DNA from 2 places in the Olsenella sp. Marseille-QA0557 genome. Region 1 is predicted to be linked to the other one. Evidence: predicted binding sites of a transcription regulator. Region 1 holds the regulator's gene; the other holds the start of a gene.
What was found. Region 1 encodes NrdR, which represses ribonucleotide reductase genes. Its sites were predicted from a motif close to AAACACNATATATNGTGTTT; they were not measured.
Positions count from the first base shown of each region.

Region 2: a site for NrdR is predicted at 1,726-1,745, ahead of nrdD (anaerobic ribonucleoside-triphosphate reductase). Genes of this name have one in related genera too.

Region 1 covers NZ_CBCPMI010000001.1:1,684,935-1,689,369, forward strand. Annotated here, with positions in the region: gene ACQY6Y_RS07645 (heparan-alpha-glucosaminide N-acetyltransferase) at 1-97, opposite strand, end outside; gene lexA (transcriptional repressor LexA) at 127-789, opposite strand; gene ACQY6Y_RS07655 (LysM peptidoglycan-binding domain-containing protein) at 974-1,438, shown strand; gene nrdR (transcriptional regulator NrdR) at 1,529-1,978, shown strand; gene dut (dUTP diphosphatase) at 1,975-2,421, shown strand; gene trxB (thioredoxin-disulfide reductase) at 2,443-3,393, shown strand; gene ACQY6Y_RS07675 (chloride channel protein) at 3,513-4,435, opposite strand, start outside.
Region 2 covers NZ_CBCPMI010000001.1:1,814,223-1,818,657, reverse strand. Annotated here, with positions in the region: gene ACQY6Y_RS08260 (aminotransferase) at 1-513, shown strand, start outside; gene trpS (tryptophan--tRNA ligase) at 526-1,575, opposite strand; gene nrdD (anaerobic ribonucleoside-triphosphate reductase) at 1,960-4,182, shown strand; gene nrdG (anaerobic ribonucleoside-triphosphate reductase activating protein) at 4,264-4,435, shown strand, end outside.

The DNA.
Region 1 (4,435 bases):
AAACCACTGCAATACCACGGGCGATATCGAAAATGCGTATACGCCCGTGGTATGAATCAGTGGATACATCTTTTGCAGAGGTGTCAGTTTGATGCATGAGTAACACCATAAAATCGATGTGACAAATTAAGAGATGGACCTAATGAGAGCAGTAACGCGTCCCAGGATAATAGGATCCTTCACATAAATTGGCTCCATTGTGTCATTTTCAGGCTGCAGACGAACACGGTAGCGCTCACGATAAAACGTTTTTACGGTAGCTGAATCATCAATAAGAGCTACAACGATTTCTCCATTGTGTGCGTCTTTTTGTTCTTTAACGACAATGTAATCGCCATCAAAGATGCCTGCGTTAATCATTGAGTCCCCGCGAACCCGGAGAATAAAGGAACTGTAATCGCCCACAATACTTGTTGGAAGAGAGAGATTCTCTTCAATATTTTGCTCAGCCAAAATAGGTTGACCAGCGGCAACACGACCAACTACCGGCAGCGTAATGAGATTGGCATCTACATCAATGGAAACATTAGCGAGTTTTGGACCAGAGCTTTCTTCAGAACGTTCTTGACGCTCTGAAACAACCTCGATGGCGCGTGGCTTATTAGAATCTCGATGGATGTAACCGTTGTCTTCAAGATATTTAAGATGCATATGAACCGTGGAAGGGGAGGCAAGTCCTACCGCTTTTCCAATCTCCCGAACAGAGGGAGGAAAACCATGGGTTTTTGTATATGTGCAGATATAATCATAAATTTCACGCTGACGTGAACTGAGTTTACGTTGAGACATACTGCCCCCTTTCAATCTAAGAAATATGATACAGCCGTTCTAATTTTGTTGCAAACATCTGTTCGTTTATACTTGACACGAACAGATGTACGAACGATACTAATCACAGAACATTTGTTTGCATACATTTTATGTCCGAGCACTGCTGTATATAAAGTCTGCAAGTTATCGAAGGGAGGAAGACATGGATATTCGCGGGAACAACATTCAATATTTTTCTGAGGGATCTTCAGCTCTTGATATCAAACCAGTTCATTTTCGTGTCCTTGAAGGCGGGCAAGCTCATTACAAGAATGTTGACGATGTAAATATTCGTAATGATCGATCGCATGTGTATTGTCATCATTCTCACGTTCAGAACAAGAACACAATCATTACGTTCCTTGTCATTTGTTCTATGGTGCTTGCGCTTGTGGGCATAGCGTTTCTTTCTGATGCTTCTGCTATGGCTCGGAAAACTTCTTCCTTTACAGATATTTCTACTGAGATTGTTACGGTAATGCCAGGAGAATCCATCTGGTCCATTGCAGAAAATCATCCCGTAAATGGTTGTTCTACTGCAGAAGTCGTTGAATTCATTACACAGGAAAATGAGCTTTCTTCTTCCATGCTTTCTTCTGGACAGCAGCTCTCTGTTCCCGCTTCTTAGCTCTTTGGCAATATAGTTATTGGTCTAATCATTTGGGCTTTGTTTTTATGATAGGCTCCTTTGTATACAGCATTTTACAAGGGAGACTGCATGCGCTGTCCTAAATGTGGTTGCGAGGAGTCTAAAGTTGTAGACTCACGTCCGTCCGATAGCAATGATGCCATCCGACGCCGTCGAGAATGTATTGCATGTGGCTATCGTTTTACTACGTATGAACGTAAAGAAGAAACACCGTTAATGGTTCTTAAAAAAGATGGCACAAAAGAACCGTTTGATCACCAGAAGTTGATGCGTGGATTGCTTACTGCCACCGCAAAGCGTCAGGTTCCAATTGCTCAACTCGATTCCTTGATTGATGATATTGAGTCAGAATTGCGCGATAACGGTGTATCTGAAGTCCCTTCTTCTGAAATCGGAAACCTTGTATTAAAACGCCTTATAGACGTAGACAAGGTTGCGTATGTTCGTTTTGCTTCGGTATATCGAGATTTCAAAGATCTTGATGAGTTTAGTGAGGAATTGAGGAGCCTTTCACAATGATTGATGAGACCATTTCCGTTCCTATTAAACGACTTGATCCATCTGTTGAGTTGCCGACCTATGCGTATACAGGCGATGCAGGTCTCGACTTGCGTTCTAATGAAGACCTTGTTCTTGCACCCCATGAGCGCCGACTCATCGCTACAGGTTTGGCGGTTGCAATTCCCGAGGGATATGCCGGTTTTGTTCAACCTCGCAGCGGCCTGGCTTTACGTGAAGGTCTCTCCATGGCTAATACTCCCGGCCTTATCGATTCGCATTATCGTGGCGAGTTGAAGGTATGTGCAGTAAATCTCGATAATGAGAAGCCCATTCATATCGAACGTGGAGAACGTATTGCTCAACTTGTTATACAGCGTGTTCCTATTGTTAATTTGATTGAGGTTGACGAGCTGGATGAAACCGATAGAGGTGCCGGTGGATTTGGCTCAAGTGGCGTTTAAAATGATTGGCTGAGTGATTGTATGTCTGAATCTACCCTTTATGACCTTGTAATTATTGGTGCTGGTCCTGCAGGAATTTCGGCAGCAATTTATGCTTCTCGCGCGCTCTTAACCACGGTTGTTTTAGAGCAGACATCTCCTGGTGGGCAGGTTCTCTTAACATCAGAAGTTGATAATTATCCAGGAGTTCCATCTACCAGTGGCTATGAACTCATTCAGGCGATGGAAAATCAAGCTAAGGATTTGGGCGTTACTATCCACTCAGCGCAGGTGTCTTCTATTTCTTCTACATGTGATAACTATTTCATTATTAGTTGCAATGGAGGAACTTCATACAACGCTAAAGCTGTTATATTGGCGAGTGGTTCCACGCCTCGAAAAGCCGGCTTTGAAGGCGAAGAAGATTTCATTGGGCGTGGAATTTCATATTGTGCGACCTGCGATGGAATGTTTTATCGCAATAAACCCGTTTATGTGGTAGGGGGAGGTAATTCTGCCGCCGAAGAAGCACTTTTTCTTACAAGGTTTGCAAGTGAAGTCCACATGATTATTCGTAAGGATCACTTGCGTGCTCAAGCTGCACTGGTTGATCAGCTTCAGCAAAATGAAAAGGTATTTGTCCATTTTCGGACAACTATCTCTAAGGTAGAAGGGAAGGATCTTCTCACTAAACTCTATCTTCATAATGAGGATACCGATGAGATTACATGTATATCAGGAGATCCAGGCTCGTTCGGTGTGTTTGTATTTGTGGGCCAGCTACCGTCATCTGAACTCATTAAAGAATTTGCTGAACTCGATCAAACCGGCGCGGTTATCACTGATGAATATATGGCCACAAGGACACCTGGTTTATATTGTGCAGGAGATGTTCGCTCAAAGGTATTGCGTCAAATTATTACTGCGGCATCTGATGGTGCGGTGGCAGCAACATCTGTTGCAGGCTATCTCGGGCAGCCAATCGCTGGGTAATTTATCGTACCTGCATCTCATGTGATTATCTTTGGCTGTCTGAGGCAAATATCTAAAGCTATATATAAAACTGCGATAATATATCTTATGTAAAGTAGATCTATAGAAAGAATAAGGTTCTATGTTGGCGTTACGGAGCTTGTTTCTTCTAGCGATGGCATGCAGATCTCTTTGATCATCTGCTCTTGTTCTATCTCGAACTCTGCATCTTCTAGTACAAGAAGCTGATCGAGTGCTTTGAGGCGTGTGTTTCCTTGTGGAACCAGTTCTTTACCAGAGCGTGTGATCATGACAATGAGCATATGCTCTGGTAAGACAAGTTCTTTGATAAGCCTTCCTTCGGCCTTACTTCCTGCTCCAACTACATGCCTATGAAAGACTCCCCGCTGTTCTTCTTCTAGATTCTTCTCCGTCTGGTTGGACTCTGAGATATCAATTCTTCCAAGCAGGTGCTCATAGAAGGCATCTACGCCTATAAGGTCTGATGTGACGTATGCGATTATTGAGACAAGCGAAGCTGCTAACAGCGAATCGAGTGAGCCTGTGAGTTCAAAGGCAAGTACGATGCCAGTTATAGGAGCTCTTACAACACCTGCAAATAGGCTTGCTACTCCAAGTACCGTGTAGTTAACAACATAAACTGAAGGTATTGCCGTGACATCTGTTACGCAGATGCCATAAATACTCCCTATTAGAGCCCCCATTACTACTAATGGAAGCAACGTGCCTCCTGGAGCTCCTGACCCAAAGCATATGGCTGTTAGAAGATATTTTCCGATAAGCAGTACGACTAATACATTAATCGGAGTGACATAGCCTCTTTCAAGGAGCTGTATGATGGCATCTCCGCCACAGAGCAGCTGAGGTATGGTAAAAGCAGCTATTCCAGACATCAGAAAGGCTGGAATGAGTTTTGCATATGGCTTTACCCAAGTAATTCGATCAAACAGATCCTGCATCTTGAACATACCAGCATTGTGTAAGGCTCCAAGTAAGCCTGCGATAACACCTAGTATTGCTACAGATATATAGGCAGATGGCG
Region 2 (4,435 bases), 130 kb from region 1:
GTTTCTGTGATTGATGTTTACGATCGTGGCATTGTTACCAACTCGGTATCAAAAACATATTCTCTGCCTGCAGCACGCATCGGCTGGGTCATTGCTAATGATGAGATTTCTCAAACAATTCGTATCCTTCGTGATTACACCATGATTTCCGGCGGTGCCATTAACGATTGCTTGGCAACCTATGTTCTTGCTCATCGTGATCGTGTTCTTGCGCGTAATTCCGCCATCATGCAAAAGAATCGTGCGATTGTAGAACAATGGGTTGCCCAACAACCGCGTGTTCATTGGACGGTGCCAAAGGGAGTTTCAACCTCATACGTTCGTTTTGATTTGCCTAATAACCTTGATGACGAAACTTTCTGTCTTGATCTTTTACACAAGCGTGGTGTTCTTTTGGTGCCCGGAAGTCGTTTTGAGCTCCCTTGTGGCGCTCGTTTGGGGTATTGCGCACGGTCTGAGGTCTTAGAAAAAGGCCTCACACTGCTGGGTGAGGCCTTATCAGAACTCGACTAATCAGAACGTGACTTAATACGTCATGCCCATTGCTTCACGGACCTGTTCGAGGGTAGCTGAAGCAATTTGGCGTGCTTGCTGATTGCCCTCGTGAATTACGTTGGCAACATAATCCATATCCTGAGCAATTTCTTCTCGGCGTGCTCGAATCGGGGCAAAGTAATCGTTAACTACTTCGGTGACGTAGCGCTTGAGCTGTCCTGCGCCACCGTCGCCAATTTCGTCAGCGATTTCTGTTGCATCGCGACCAGTGCAAATTGCCGCTGTGGAAAGAAGTCCAGAAATCTCAGGACGGTTCTCAGGGTCAAAGGTAATGGTGCGCTCGGAATCGCTGCGCGACTTTTTGATGAGCCTTGCAGTTTCTTCTGCTGTCATTGAGAGTGAAATGGCGTTTCCGTAAGATTTGCTCATTTTGCGGCCGTCTAAACCAGGCATCAGAGGTGTTGAGGTGAGAAGTCCTACTGGCTCGGGGAAGACAGGGGCATAGCGTTCATTGAAGCGACGGGCGATTTTGTCAGTTATTTCAATATGGGGGAGTTGGTCACGACCAACTGGCACGATATTGCCCTTGCAGAATAAAATGTCACAGGCCTGGTGGACTGGATAGGTAAGTAATAGTCCTGTTAGAGCATGGCCCGATGCTTGCTGCTCTGCCTTAACAGTTGGATTGCGCTCCATTTCTGCTTCGGTAACAAGCGAAAGAAACGGCAGCATGAGTTGGTTAAGCTCAGGAATTGCCGAATGGGTAAAGATCATGGTTTTAGATGGATCAATGCCGCAGGCTAAATAATCTACGACCATGTTGTAAACGTTATCGCGGATGTGCTCTGTGGTATCGCGATCAGTTATGACCTGGTAATCGGCAATAACAATGTTGGTGTGAATTCCCATGTTCTGCAACCGCACACGGTCTACCAGCGTGCCAAAGTAATGGCCAAGATGTAGGCGGCCTGTTGGCCTGTCGCCTGTAAGCATGGTGTAATTCTCGGGGTGCTTGCTGAGGTCGGCATGAACCTCATCACTTTTTCTTTGTGCCGCCTCGTAGCTTCCCTCGTTAGGCATATGACTCCTCCTGGTATCTGTGTTTATGTTCACGCTTTTGCGTTATGTAGTCGCAAGGTCTTATGGTAACGCAGCCGATGGGTATACGCTTTGATAAGTGTGTGGTTCTTGTTGCTGTTGGGAACTTCAAACAATCCACGTATTCTGTTTATATACAACCTATTGTGTTTCAACGGGCTTCTGAACCACAATTTGCATCTCTTCTACCTGCGCATTCTTTATTCGTGCAGGATAAAAGAAGCACAAGATATAGTACCGTTTACAAAATTACACACAACTGATGGGGCATTCTGCTATATTTGTCCATGCAATGCGCTACTATATGTCATGCGTCTCCGATCTTATGAGATGTAGAACGTCTTTAACGAGTAGAGGAATAATCCTATGAAGATCATTAAACGCAATGGTTCCGAAGTGAGCTTTGATCTCTCTAAGATTTCAAATGCTATTCGTGCTGCCAACAAAGAAGTGCCTTTTGATGAGCGTCTGACAGAGCGTCAGGTCGTATATGCCTCCGAGAACGTTCAGGATCGTTGTGAAGCAGCTGGACATACCGTTACGGTAGAAGAGATTCAGGACATGGTTGAGGATGAAATCATGGCACTGGGTCGTTTTGAGGTTGCTCGCAAGTACATCATCTATCGTTACGTTCAGAGCCTCAAGCGCCAGAAGAACACAACTGATGACAAGATCCTCTCGCTTATTGAGTGCAACAATGAGGATGTTAAGCAAGAGAATTCCAATAAGAACCCCACCGTTAACTCAGTACAGCGCGACTATATGGCAGGCGAGATTTCCAAGGATCTTACCATGCGTATGCTGCTGCCTGATGATGTGGTGCAGGCTCATAACGAGGGTATTATCCATTTCCATGATGCCGACTATTTTGCCCAGCATATGCATAACTGCGATTTGGTAAACCTTGATGACATGCTTCAGAATGGCACGGTTATCTCAGGTACCCTTATCGAGAAGCCACATAGCTTCTCAACGGCCTGCAATATTGCTACGCAGATTATCGCTCAGGTTGCTTCTAACCAGTATGGCGGTCAGTCCATTTCCCTTACGCACCTTGCTCCCTTTGTTGAGATTAGCCGTAAGAAGATTCGTCGCCAGGTAATCAATGAGATGAATGAGCTTGGCATTGAGCCCGCAATGGATAAGCTCAACGAGATCGTTGAAAAAAGGCTTCGTGAAGAAATTCGTCGTGGCGTACAAACGATTCAGTATCAGGTTGTCACGCTTATGACTACAAATGGACAGGCTCCATTTGTAACAGTCTTTATGTATTTGGGCGAAGCTACCGATGAACGTACGAAGCGCGATTTGGCACTCATTATCGAAGAGACACTTCGCCAGCGTTATGAGGGCGTTAAGAATGAGTCTGGTGTCTGGATCACTCCTGCATTCCCGAAGCTGATCTACGTGCTCGAGCCCGATAATATCGATCCAGATTCTCCGTATTACTATCTCACCCAGTTGGCTGCAAAGTGCACTGCTAAGCGCATGGTGCCGGATTACATCTCTGAGAAGAAGATGCGTGAACTTAAGCTGTCAAAGGGCGAAAAACCCGGTGAAGGCGATTGCTATACCTGCATGGGTTGCCGTAGCTTCCTCACGCCAGACCGTTCTGGTAATGGCTTTGATAATATCGCCAATGCCGGCAACTATGAGCCGAATAAGCCAAAGTACTATGGTCGCTTTAACCAGGGAGTTGTTACCATAAACTTGCCTGATGTTGCTCTGTCTTCCGGCGGCGACATGGACCGTTTCTGGGAGATTTTTGACGAGCGTCTTGAGCTGTGCCATAAAGCCCTGCGCTGCCGTCATGAGCGTCTGAAGGGCACACTTTCTGACGCAGCACCTATCCTTTGGCAGTATGGTGCTTTAGCGCGCTTGCCTAAGGGCGCTCCTATCGATCCGCTGCTGTATGGTGGTTACTCCACCATTAGCCTTGGCTATGCGGGTCTGTATGAGTGCTGCCGTTTTATGACTGGTCACTCTCACACCGATCCCGAAGCAACTCCTTTTGCACTCGCTGTTATGCAGCGCATGAATGATAAGTGCACCGAGTGGAAGACGGCTGAGAACATCGACTATTCGCTCTATGGTACGCCGCTGGAGTCAACTACCTACAAATTTGCTAAGTGCCTGCAGCGTCGATTTGGCATTATCAAGGATGTAACTGATCATGGTTACATTACTAACAGCTATCACGTGAATGTACGTGAGCCCATTGATGCCTTTACTAAGCTTAAGTTTGAAAGTGAGTTCCAGCAGCTTTCACCAGGTGGTGCCATCTCATATGTTGAGGTTCCTGATATGCAGGATAACCTCGAAGCGGTTATGAGTGTGCTTCGCTATATTTACGACAACATCATGTATGCCGAGCTCAATACGAAGAGCGATTATTGCCAAGAGTGTGGCTACGATGGCGAGATCAGAATTGTCGAAGAGGATGGCAAGCTTGTCTGGGAGTGCCCGCATTGTGGCAATCGCGATCAGTCAAAGCTTAATGTTGCTCGCCGCACCTGTGGTTACATTGGTACGCAATTCTGGAATCAGGGCCGTACCGAAGAAATACGCGATCGCGTTATGCATCTCTAGTCCTATTCGTTGGATTGCATAGGACATAATAGATGGCGGATCTTGTTATAAGGTCCGCCATCTCTGTATAAGGAGTCATTTGTGAACTACGCAAATATTAAATACTGTGATATTGCTAACGGCCCTGGAGTTCGCACAACGCTTTTTGTGTCTGGGTGCCGGCTCGGATGTCCTGGCTGCTTTAATGCTGAGGCTTGGGACTTCAATGCGGGACAGCCGTTTGATGATGAGGTAGCGTCGCAGATAATAACTT